DNA from 2 places in the Duganella sp. GW821-FHT07G03 genome. Region 2 is predicted to be linked to the other one. Evidence: predicted binding sites of a transcription regulator. Region 2 holds the regulator's gene; the other holds the start of a gene.
The links. Region 2 encodes NrdR, which represses ribonucleotide reductase genes. Its sites were predicted from a motif close to CACNANATNTNGTG; they were not measured.

Region 1 (6,230 bases), on a different contig from region 2:
CGTCGGCCAGCAGCTTGATCGAGTCCTGCGGCAGGATGCCGCGGTCCCACAGCGAGCCTTTGTACGACTGATAGTGGCCGCGTTCTTCGGCCAGTTCGGTCGACGCCAGGTAGGCGTAGTAGCACACCGCTTCCATCGAGGTGTCGGCGAAGGACACGGCTTCGTTCGACGAGAACGGAATGCGCATCATGTGCAGGCAGTCCTGGAAGCCCATCACGCCCAGGCCCACCGGACGGTGACGCATATTGGCGTTGCGCGCTTTGTCGACGGCGTAGTAATTGATGTCGATCACGTTATCCAGCATGCGCATCGCGGTGCGGATGGTCTTCTTCAGCTTGACGTGATCGAGCTTGCCTTCTTTCATATGGGCTGGCATGTTGACCGAACCGAGGTTGCAGACGGCGATTTCGTCAGGGCCGGTGTTCAACGTGATCTCGGTGCACAGGTTGGAGCTGTGGACCATGCCCACGTGCGACTGTGGCGAACGGATGTTGCATGGGTCCTTGAAGGTGATCCATGGGTGGCCGGTTTCGAACAGCATCGACAGCATCTTGCGCCACAGGTCCAGCGCGGCGATCTTCTTGAACACGCGGATTTCGCCGGCGGCGGCCTTGGCTTCGTAGCCCAGGTAGGCTTTTTCGAAGGCCTTGCCGACCAGGTCGTGCAGGTCCGGGCAGTCCGATGGCGAGAACAGGGTCCAGTCGCCTTTTTCCATCACGCGCTTCATGAACATGTCCGGAATCCAGTTGGCGGTGTTCATGTCGTGGGTGCGGCGGCGGTCGTCGCCGGTGTTCTTGCGCAGGTCCAGGAACTCTTCGATGTCCATGTGCCAGGTTTCCAGGTAGGCGCAGACCGCGCCCTTGCGCTTGCCGCCCTGGTTGACCGCGACGGCGGTGTCGTTGACCACTTTCAGGAACGGCACCACGCCTTGCGATTTGCCGTTGGTGCCCTTGATGTGGGCGCCCAGTGCGCGCACCGGGGTCCAGTCGTTACCCAGGCCGCCGGCGAACTTGGCCAGCAGCGCGTTTTCCTTGATGGCGTCGTAGATGCCTTCCAGGTCGTCCGACACGGTGGTCAGGTAGCACGACGACAGCTGCGAACGCAGGGTGCCCGAGTTGAACAGCGTCGGCGTGGAGCTCATGAAGTCGAAGGTCGACAGCAGGTTGTAGAACTCGATGGCGCGCGCTTCGCGGTCGGACTCGTTCAGGGCCAGGCCCATGGCGACGCGCATGTAGAAGGCCTGCGGCATTTCAATGCGGACGTCACGGACGTGCAGGAAGTAGCGGTCGTACAGGGTTTGCAGGCCGATATAGCCGAACTGCAGGTCGCGGTCGGCGACCAGCGCCTTCGACAGGCGGGCCAGGTCGAACTCGGCCAGTTTGACGTCCAGCAGTTCGTTGGTGATGCCCTTGGCGATGTATTGCGGGAAGTAGGTCACGTATTCGGCGGCGGCGGCGCCCTGCGCGACTTCCTTGCCGAAGACTTCCTTGCGGATCGTGTGCAGCAGGATGCGGGCCGTCACTTGCGAGTAGGCCGGATCTTTTTCCATCAGCGCGCGGGCGGCCAGGATGGCGGACTTGTGCAGCTCTTCGACCGGCACGCCGTCGTACAGGTTCTTCAGCGTCTCGGCCAGGATGGCGTCGGCGTCGACGTGCTTTTCCAGGCCGATGCAGGCGGCGTTAATCAGGCCGGTGACGCGGCTCATGTCCAGCAGCTTGCGCTCGCCGTTTTCGACCACGTGGATTTGCGGCGCGTCGATCGCGGCGGAGGCGCCTTGCGCTTCCTTGGCGGCGCGGCGCTCTTCCATATGCTTGGCGCGATACAGCACGTAGGCGCGGGCGACATCGTGTTCGCCGGAGCGCATCAGCGCCAGTTCAACCTGGTCTTGCACGTCTTCGATGTGGAAGGTGCCGCCCGATGGCTGGCGGCGCACCAGCGCGGTGACCACGCTGGCGGTCAGCTGTTCTACCAATTCGCGCACGCGCGCCGAAGCTGCGCCCTGGCCGCCGTTAACGGCCAAAAAGGCCTTGGTCACGGCGATGGCGATTTTCGACGGTTCAAACGCGACGACCGCGCCGTTACGGCGGATGATGCGGTAGTCACCGAGGTCGCTGGCGGCCGTGACCGGGCTGCTGGCGGTGCTCGCAGCGGCTGCTGGTACCAGCGCTGGATTGATGGTGATGTCTTGAGTAGATTGCATTTAAGCTCCCCGATAACAGCGTGCAGTCAGTGCTGCGCGACGTAATGTTGTATAAAAAAAGGCCAAAATGAAGCGACCGGCCAAACCTGCCTGGCTGGTTAGACTGCAATAAAATGGGTGGTGAACTGGCCTTGTCGGCTTGTAAATAGTTTAAGAACCAGTGTCATGAGAACTACTATATCTAGTGATTGGTGTGAATCGATACACTGATTGTAGTGGTCAGGTAAGGGTAAGACAAGTGGAAATTTTGCCTTAAACGGCAATTTTTCTATTGACTTTGCGAAAGCCCTTTTGCGAAGCGTAGTCCGGCGCTAGCGCCCACTAACGCGAGCTCAGTCGGTGCCTTTTGATTAAGCAAAGTCTGCCAGCTTTTCCGATACCATTCCCAATCGAACAACGGTCCGGGGTCGGTTTTCCGGCCCGGCGCGATGTGTTCATGGCCCTGCACATCGGTCAGCGGATAGCGCGTTTGCAGCGCCAGGGTCAGCGCCGCCAGCGCTTCGTATTGGGCCGGTTCGAAGCCGCTGTCGTCGGTGCCCTCCAGCTCCACGCCGATCGAATAGTCGTTGCACTTCTCCCGTCCCCGGAAGGACGACAGCCCCGCGTGCCAGGCCCTCTCGTTGGCAGAAACATACTGCAGCACGCGGCCGTCACGACGGATGAAGAAGTGGCTCGACACTTTCAACCCTCGCAGGTCGGCGAACGAGGGGTCAGTATTATAGTCCAAGCGGCCGCTGAACAGGTCGGACACGTGCGGACCGCCGAAACAACCGCCCGGCAGCGAGATGTTGTGGATCACCAGCAGCGTGATGTCGGCCGGGTCGGGACGGCAGTCGGCATGCGGGCTGTCGTAGCGCAGCGCCGGCAGCCACCAGCCGTCCGCGCCCAGTGCCGGCGGCGTCACGCCTCCGGCTCCTGGATGTTCAGCTTCTGCATCTGGTAGCGCAGCTGGCGGAAGCTGATGCCCAACAGCTGGGCGGCCTGGGTGCGGTTGAACTGGGTCTGCGCCAGCGCCCGCAGGATGATGTCGCGCTCGATCTGGTTCAGGTAGTCGGGCAGGCTGCTGGGCAGCGCATCGAGATGCGGCAGCGGCGGCGTGCCGGCGGCGGGCGGCGCCGGCTCGGCCGGCGGCGGCGGCGACGGCATAGGCGCCACGCCCAGCGCGGCGGCCTCGGTGGCGGCCAGGTTCAAAGTCGACAGCGGCAACGCCGGCGTCGGCAGCGGCACGATCGCTTCGACCATGCGCGCGCCCTTCAGCGCCAGGTCGGCCACTTCGATCACGCCGTCGTTGGCGAAGGCCAGCGCCCGCTCCAGGATGTTTTCCAGCTCGCGCACATTGCCGGGAAAGGAGTAGCCGCGCAGCGCCTCGAGCACGCCCTCGCCCAGCCGCACCTGGTGTTCGAAGGTGCCCAGCCGGTCGAGGATGGCGCCGGTCAGCACGGCCAGGTCGTCGAGCCGTTCGCGCAGCGGCGGCAGGCTCAGTTCAATCACGTTCAGGCGGTAGAACAGGTCCTGGCGGAAGCTGCCCTGCTCCACGCACTGCGCCAGGTTCTTGTGGGTGGCGCTGATAATCCGCGCGTCGACCGGCTCCTCGGCGGTGGCGCCGATCTTGCGCACGCGCCGCTCCTGGATCGCCCGCAGCAGCTTGACCTGCATCGCCAGCGGCAGGTCGGCCACCTCGTCGAGCATCAAGGTGCCGCCGTTGGCCGCCTGGAAGAAGCCGTCCCGCTCATCGGCCGCGCCGGTGAAGGCGCCCTTGCGGTAGCCGAAGAACTCGGCCTCCATCAGCGCCTCCGGAATGGCGCCGCAGTTGACGGCGATGAAAGGTTTGCCGTTGCGCGAACTCTGGGCGTGGATCTCGCGCGCGGCCAGCTCCTTGCCGCTGCCCGATTCGCCGTTGATGGCGATCGGCGCCATCGAACGCGCCAGCCGCGCGATCTGCGCGCGCAGCGCCTGGATCACGGCCGATTCGCCCTTCAGCCGGCTGGCCGGCGGTTCGTCGCTGGGCGCTTCACCCGGCGGCGGCTCGGCGTTCAGCCGCAGCGCCGACTGCACCATCACCCGCAACTGGTCCAGCGCCACCGGCTTGGAGATGTAGTCGAAGGCGCCGGCCTTGAGCGCGATGACGGCGTTGTCGGCGCTGCCGAAAGCCGTCACCACCGCGATCGGCGTGTTCTTGTAGGCGGCGCTCACTTCGCGCACCAGCTCCAGCCCCAGGCCGTCGGGCAGGCGCATGTCGGTCAGCACCAGCTGGTACTCGCGTTCCGGCGTGGCCAGCAGGCCGCGCGCCTGCGCCAGCGTGGCGGCGCTGTCGACGTCCAAGCCCATTTTCAGCAGGGTCAGTTCCAGCAGCTCGCGCAGGTCGGCCTCGTCGTCGACCACCAGCACGCGAGGCGCGCGTTGGGAACCTCTAGCACTCATCGAACAGCCTTTCTACGTCTGCGCCGGATGGGCGAAGGTGATTACAAATCGCCCGCGCGAGCGGGGAGTCCCATCGGGGCTGGCTTTGATATCAAAACGATATTCGTAGTCCAGCCGCGCCTCGTTATTCAAACACAATTCGCGCGCCAGATATAGTCCCAGCCCGGTGCCCTTGCTGGATGTGGTGTAAAACGGTTCAAACAGGTGGGCGCGCACCTCGGGCGAGATGCCGGGGCCGTCGTCCTGCACGTGCAGCTCCATGCGCCGCGCCTTGTCGTTCACCAGCTCCATGCGGATCGAGTCCGGCCCGCCGCTGGCGTAGCGCACCGCGTTGTTGAGCAGGTTGAGCACCACCTCGCGCAGGTGCAGCGCGTCGAAGCGCACCAGCGTGCCGGCCGGCGCCGAGGCGCCGATGATGTCCGGGGTCAGGCCGTGGGTCTCGACGAATTCGGTTTTCAGCTCGGCCAGGAAGACGTCCAGCGCCAGCGGTTCGCTGTGCGGCTGCACCTTGCGCGACAGCTGCAAAATATCCTCGACCATGCGGTTGACCCGCGCCACGTTGTCGCCGACGATCTTCAGCAGCCGCAGGTGGACCATGCTGTCGAGGTCCTCGCCCAGCAGCGCGGTGGCGTGGCCGATGGCCGACAGCGGATTGCGCACCTCGTGCGCGATGCTGGCGGTGAGCCGCCCCATCGACGCCAGCTTCAGTTGCTGCGCCTGGTTTTCGATGCCGGTCACGTCCTGCAGGAAGATCACGCTGCGCTCGGTGCCCAGGCCGGCCGTGTTGACCGCCGCGAAACGCACCTTCAGATGCGCGGACAGGTCGCGGCGCGCGCTCCAGGCGGCCGTCACGTCCTGCAACGCCGCCTCGGCATACGGCTTGATGGTGACATACGAGGTGCTGCGCGCGGCGTCGGCGCGCCATTCGGCATAGGCTTGCGCCAGCGGCGCCAGCGCGGCGGCGGCCGACAGGTGGAACTTCATCTCGGGGCCGACCATGCCCAGCATCTGCTGCGCCGCCGGATTGCCGGCGAATACCTGGCCGTCGGGATCGACCACCAGGATGCCGTCGCCGACGTTGGCCATCACCAGCCGGTTCACGGCCTGCTGCACGGTGATCTCGACGCCGCGCTGGATCGCCAGTTCTTCCTGGCCGATCAACTTGGCCGCCATGCGGTTGACCACCAACACCGCGGCAAAGAAGGCCGCGCCGAACAGGCCCGCCTGCAGGTAGGGCTGGTCGCCCTCCATCATGAACACCCGCCAGGTCGATTCGGCCAGCATGAACAGCGCCACCAGCGCGGCGCAGAACAGCGACAGCATCAGCGGCGCCAGGATGGCCGAACCGGCCAGCGGGAACAGGTAGAGGATGGCCAGGCCGCTGCGCAAGCCGCCGCCGGCCACATACAGCAGCGAGATGATGGCCAGGTCGCAGGCGATCTGCGACAGCAGCTGCAACAGGAAGCGGCGCTGCCAGTACACCGCCGTCAGCGCGAACATGATCGCCAGGCCCAGGTAGATCAGGCAGATTTGCAGGTAGAGGTAGGGGCCGGAGGCGCGCAGGCCGTGGTTGTCGAAGCTCAGGTAGACCAGCAGCACCAGCGCGATC
Region 2 (6,230 bases):
AAGCGCCGGCCGCGCCGCCGGCAGACGCATCCTCGCCCGGTTGATGGCACTCCATGCGTTCGATTACATAGCGCGGCCGCTTGAACGGCAGTACGCCTTCGGCCGTCAGCATCGCCGCGCCGGTATGGTCGCCGTAGCCCAGCGTGCAGGCGCCGCCGTCCTCGCCCCCGGACAAATCCACCCGCAGCCAGACGGGCGCCCTGTCGCAAGCACTGGCCTCCGCCGTGCCGCTCTGGATATCGCGTTCCGCATCCGCCAAGGCATCCTCCGCCGCCTGAAACGCCACATCCCGATCGCGCTCGCCACGCGCCGCCTTCTCGCCCTGCAAGCTCATTTGCGCCGCCGACACGCCCAGCAGCATCGCCAGGATCAACATCATCAGGCACATCAACACAACCACCCCTTGCTGCCGTTGCGCCGCCATGAGCTAGCCGCTCCGATTACGCAAGGCCACCGTCATGCCGACCACCCGGCGCGCCCGCGTGCGCTGCGATGGCGGCAGCGTGGCCTCCACGATGCGCACGCCTTCATCGTCGCCATGCGCAGCGGAATACGCGGGGCCGAACAGATCGAACCGGGTCGTCGCCATGTCCGCGCGGGTATTGCTCTCACCATGCAGCAGCAGCGCCACCCTGACGCTGCATACGCGCTTCCAGTATGTCTTGCGATGGAAGTCGCGCAAACGCTCGCCCGGCGTGGCGCCGGACAACACCAGCGCGGCATCCATCGCATTGATATGGCTGGCGTTGACATACGCATTGGGAACGCCATCGGCCGGCGTATCGGTATCGAGCCCATACAGCACCTGGAAGGATTCAACGCCGCGCACGATGGCGTCTGAGCCCCAGCCGGACGCGCCGCGGTATTTGCAGCGCAGTTCCGCCACGCCAGCGCCGTCGTCCGCGACATAGAAGATGCTCCAGCCGCGCGCATCGGCCGCGTCAGGAACGGCAACCCCGAAGCCGGCGCAATTGAGGCTGGAACCATCGCCATTGCCGCCCACGCCCGAACCGGAAAAGCGCAAGGCCAGCACATCGCTGCCGTGCGCCACGGCCGGCAAGGTCGCGGCGATATCCGCGCCGCCCCGGCTGATGCTGCGCGCGTCCAGCCCCGCGATGGACGCCGGCGCATCGGCTTCCAGTTCCACCGGCGCGGCCGTGCTGTCCCAGTTGACATAGGCGCCCTGCCGTATCGCCCGCGCCATGATGTCGAGCGCATGGCGGCCACTGTCGTTGAGTCCGGCGTTCTCGCTGTGATTGCGGTAGTTGCTGCCGGCCGACAGCAGCAAGCCGCTGGCCAGCAGGGTTACGATCAGACCCAGCGCCACGGCGATGGCGAACTCGACCACGGTCCATCCGCGCGCGCTCATCGCGTCGCTCCAACCACCACGGCGACGGCCGGCGCGACATCCCCGCTGGCATCCTTGCGCAGCGTACCGTCGGGATTCTTGCTGCGCCATCCGACCTTGACCACCACCGGCGCGCCGGCAGCGCCGCCGCAAGTCCAGGCCAGCTTGCCGCTGCCGTCACGACAAACCAGTACGCGACCCGCAGGCAAGTACTGGCCGACTTGAATTTTCACCTCATACAGGTCGAACAGCGCCAACTGCGCGCTGTCGCACGCGCCGCCGTAGCACAGGGCCGACGGCGCCGGCGGATCGGGTTCGGCCAGCGCATCGTAGTCCAGCATCAGATAGGGATTGGCGCCATCGGCCAGGTGCATTTGCGCGGCGTTGGCGCGCATGCGTTCGGCCAGGCCAGCCGCCAGGTAAGTCGCCTGCGACAACAGCGCGGCCTGATGCCGCATGCGCAGGGCCGCCAGCTGCATCGCCACGCCGCCGACGATGCCAACCGCCAGCAACAGCACGGCGATCAGGATCTCCAGCAGCGTAAAGCCAGGCATATAGGCGCGTGTGCGCATGGCACACCTCCGCAAGTCGACAAGGACAGTGCTAGAAGTTAGCAGCGACTACTGCAGAGGATATGAGGTGTATCAAAGGTGCGCCAGCCGTAGGCCGGCGAGTAACTAAGCCTTGCGTGGCTTGCGTTCCTGCCCGACTTCGGCAATCGCGTCCTGGAACTCGGCCAGGTCCTCGAAGTTTTTATAGACCGATGCAAACCGGATATACGCGATCTTGTCGAGGCGCTTCAGTTCCTGCATCACCAGCTCGCCGATGTAGCCGGTGTCGACTTCGCGCTGGCCGCTGGTCAGCAGCTTTTCTTCGATCGACAGGATCGCCGCGTCCACGGCGGGCGCCGCCACGGGGCGCTTGCGCAAGGCCAGCGTCAGGCTGCCGCGCAACTTGGCGGCCGCATACTCGGTGCGGCTGCCGTTCTTCTTGACCACATACGGCATCACCAGTTCGATGCGCTCATACGTGGTAAATCGTTTATCGCATTTTCCGCAGCGCCGGCGCCGGCGTATGGAATCCCCTTCCTCGGATACGCGCGTATCGAGAACCTGGGTATCTTCATGCTGGCAAAACGGACATTTCATATTGGCGCTATTCGATGACGCGACACCGGCACACGCCGGCGTCGCGGTACTGCTAATTACTTGGCGTAGACAGGGAACTTGTCAGCCAGAACCTTCACGGCCGCTTTCACGCGGTCGATGGTCGCGGCGTCGTGCGGGTTGTCCAGCACGTCGGCGATCAGGTTGCCGACTTGTTCCGCTTCCGCTTCCTTGAAGCCACGGGTGGTGAAGGCAGGCGAACCCAGGCGGATGCCGGAAGTCACGAATGGCTTCTGCGGATCGTTAGGGATGCCGTTCTTATTGCAGGTCATGTGCGCCGCACCCAGGATCGCTTCCGCTTCCTTGCCGGTCAGGTTCTTCGGACGCAGGTCCACCAGCATCACGTGCGACTCGGTGCCGCCGGAGACGATGCGCAGGCCGCGCTTGATCAGGGTCTTGGCCAGCACGTCGGCATTGATGACGACTTGCTGCTGGTAAGCCTTGAACTCAGGCGTCAGCGCTTCCTTGAACGCCACTGCCTTGCCGGCGATGACGTGCATCAGCGGGCCGCCCTGGATGCCTGGGAAGATCGCCGAGTTGATGATCTTCTCGTGCTCGGCCTTCATCAGGATGATGCCGCCGCGTGGGCCGCGCAGCGATTTGTGCGTGGTCGAGGTGACGAAGTCGGCGTGCGGCACCGGATTAGGGTACAGACCAGCAGCGATCAGACCGGCGTAGTGCGCCATGTCGACCATGAAGTAAGCGCCAACAGCTTTGGCGACGGCAGCGAAACGCTCGAAGTCGATCTTTTTCGAGAACGCCGAGGCGCCGGCGATGATCAGCTTAGGCTTGTGTTCCTTGGCCAGCGCTTCCATGGCGACGTAGTCGATGTCTTCTTCGGCGGTCAGGCCGTAGGAGACGACGTTGAACCACTTGCCGGACATGTTCAGCGGCATGCCGTGGGTCAGGTGGCCGCCTTCGGCCAGCGACATGCCCATGATGGTGTCGCCTGGCTTCAGCACGGCGAAGAACACGCCCTGGTTGGCTTGCGAACCCGAGTTAGGCTGCACGTTGGCCGCTTCCGCGCCGAACAGCTGCTTGACACGGTCGATCGCCAGTTGCTCGACGACGTCGACGTACTCGCAACCGCCGTAGTAGCGCTTGCCTGGGTAGCCTTCGGCGTATTTATTGGTCAGCTGCGAACCCTGCGCTTCCATGACGGCTGGCGAGGTGTAGTTCTCCGAGGCGATCAGTTCGATGTGATCGTGCTGACGGGTGTTTTCTTTTTGAATTGCGCCGAACAATTCCGGGTCAACGTTGGCGAGGGTGTGATCTTTTGCGAACATGTAAAAACTCCAAATGAATTGAGTAACTTGTTACTGGCAGGTTGGATCGAATGAGGGAAGCCGATAGCGGACAGGCAGCCTCTTCGTGCATTTCCATCGATGGCTGCCCAGGCGAACGGCTGATGAAATCTCACGTTTCCCGGTGGATGCCCACCTTTCGCCAACCGATCGCCACGCACCAAAATGGTGATGACCGGAGCTTTTCGCCAGTTACGTGAGACGTAATGGAAGCCTGATTGTAATTTATGCGCCAGCTTTGAGCAAGGAAATGATTACCTAAAAGGCAATCTTATGCCGATTTTGATAGGAGAGATAAGCCATACTGCCATTTCGGCTACACTTGACCACCGTTTCCACTCTTTCTACACATACCGTAAGGATAGATCATGATCGTCTTCATCACCGGCGCCACCGCCGGCTTCGGCGCCGCCATGGCCCGCACTTTCGTCCAGAACGGCCACAAGGTCCTGATCAGCGGCCGCCGCGCCGACCGTCTGCAGGCGCTGTCGGCCGAGCTGGGCGCGGCCGCCCACCCGGTCGTGCTGGATGTGACCGACAAGGCCTCGATCAAAGGCGCACTGGACGGCTTGCCGGCCGAATGGGCGCAGATCGACGTGCTGATCAACAATGCCGGCCTGGCGCTGGGCGTCACGCCGGCGCATGAATCGTCGCTGGACGACTGGGACACCATGATCGCCACCAATTGCAGCGGCCTGGTCGCCATGACCCGCGCCGTGCTGCCGGCGATGGTGGCGCGCGGCAGCGGCACCATCATCAACATCGGTTCGGCGGCCGGCGATACGCCTTATCCGGGCGGCAATGTGTACGGCGCCACCAAGGCCTTCGTCGAGCAGTTCACGCTGAACCTGCGGGCCGACCTGGTCGGCACCGGCGTGCGCGCCACCAATATCGCGCCCGGCCTGTGCGGCGGCACCGAGTTCTCCAACGTCCGCCTGAAAGGCAACGACGCGGCCGCGGCCAAGGTCTACGAAGGCACCGAGCCGCTGACGCCGGAAGACATCGCCAACACCGCCTACTGGATCGCCACCCTGCCCGCCCACATCAACATCAACCGCATCGAAATGATGCCGACTTGCCAAGGCTACGGCCCGCTGGTGATCAAGCGCAACCTGTAAAAATCAGGGCTGGCGAATCGCTTCATCCCTGAAGCGATTCGTAAGCGGTTGTTACAAGCCTTGGCAAGTTGCAGGGAAAACGCTTTACTATCGTCTGTGCAATATTTTGGAATTCACGGCAATTACTCTGTCGCAGCTTCAACGACAACAATAAAATCGCGTAGAATGTTGCTCACTCTCACTAGTAGTCAAAACAACATGCCAGCAGAGTTTATCTGGAACGTACGGGTCTATTACGAGGACACCGACGCCGGCGGTATCGTCTATTACGCAAACTACCTCAAATTCTTTGAGCGCGCCCGTACCGAATGGCTGCGCGCCATCCACGTCGAGCAGCACGCCCTGCTGCAGGAACACGACGCCATGTTCGTCGTCAAAAGCGTCAGTGCGGAGTATCATGCGCCTGCCAGGTTGGACGATGTACTAAAATTAACACTTGGTATCGAAAAGCTAGGCCGCGCCTCCATCCAGTTCGTGCAGCAAGCGTGGTGCGGCGAGCAGTTGCTGAACACCGCCCGAGTCAAGGTCGGCTGCGTCGGTTCGGACCTCAGTCCGCGCGCCGTGCCACCGTCGGTTGCAGAAAAAATGCGTAGTACCATCAAAACAGACTGAACCACATACATGAACGTCACCCAAGACCTCTCTTTCCTGTCCCTCATCACCAACGCCCACCTGATCGTGCAGTTGATCATGGCGCTGCTGTTCGTCATCTCGCTGACCAGCTGGACCTACATCTTCAGCAAGATGTTCGCGGTGCGCTCGGCGCGCCGCCTGACCATCGAATTCGAGAAAACCTTCTGGGCCGGCGGCAACCTGCACGCGCTGCACCAGAACGCCGGCAAGGACCGCGCCAACAGCGGCCCGCTGGCGCGCATCTTCGAAGCCGGCATGGGTGAGTTCATCAAGAGCAAGGCCGCCTACACCGCCGCGCGCGAAAGCATGGACGCCGGCGCGGTGCTCGACGGCGCCCGCCGCGCCATGCGCGCCGCCTTCCAGCGCGAGATGGACGTGCTGGAATCGCACCTGGCCTTCCTGGCCTCGGTCGGTTCGGTGTCGCCGTACATCGGCCTGCTCGGCACCGTGTGGGGCATCATGAACGCCTTCCGCGGCCTGGCCAATGTGCAGCAGGCCACCTTGGCCGCGGTCGCCCCCGGCATCGCCGAGGCGCTGATCGCCACCGCCATCGGCCTGTTCGCGGCGATCCCGGCCGTGGTGGCGTACAACCGTTTCGCCCACGATATCGACCGCCTGGCGATCCGATTCGAAAGCTTCGTCGAAGAGTTCTCCAACATCC

Region 1: a site for NrdR is predicted at 2,374-2,387, ahead of AC07OK_RS09785 (ribonucleoside-diphosphate reductase subunit alpha). Genes of this name have one in related genera too.

Annotation. Positions count from the first base shown of each region.
Region 1 covers NZ_JBWKQE010000005.1:247,796-254,025, forward strand. Annotated here, with positions in the region: gene AC07OK_RS09785 (ribonucleoside-diphosphate reductase subunit alpha) at 1-2,200, opposite strand, end outside; gene ampD (1,6-anhydro-N-acetylmuramyl-L-alanine amidase AmpD) at 2,469-3,104, opposite strand; gene AC07OK_RS09795 (sigma-54-dependent transcriptional regulator) at 3,101-4,621, opposite strand; gene AC07OK_RS09800 (sensor histidine kinase) at 4,634-6,230, opposite strand, start outside.
Region 2 covers NZ_JBWKQE010000007.1:83,988-90,217, reverse strand. Annotated here, with positions in the region: gene AC07OK_RS11575 (pilus assembly PilX family protein) at 1-424, opposite strand, end outside; gene AC07OK_RS11570 (PilW family protein) at 428-1,369, opposite strand; gene pilV (type IV pilus modification protein PilV) at 1,366-1,920, opposite strand; gene nrdR (transcriptional regulator NrdR) at 2,026-2,496, opposite strand; gene glyA (serine hydroxymethyltransferase) at 2,553-3,800, opposite strand; ZMP/ZTP riboswitch at 3,899-4,024, opposite strand; gene AC07OK_RS11550 (SDR family oxidoreductase) at 4,187-4,936, shown strand; gene ybgC (tol-pal system-associated acyl-CoA thioesterase) at 5,135-5,548, shown strand; gene tolQ (protein TolQ) at 5,558-6,230, shown strand, end outside.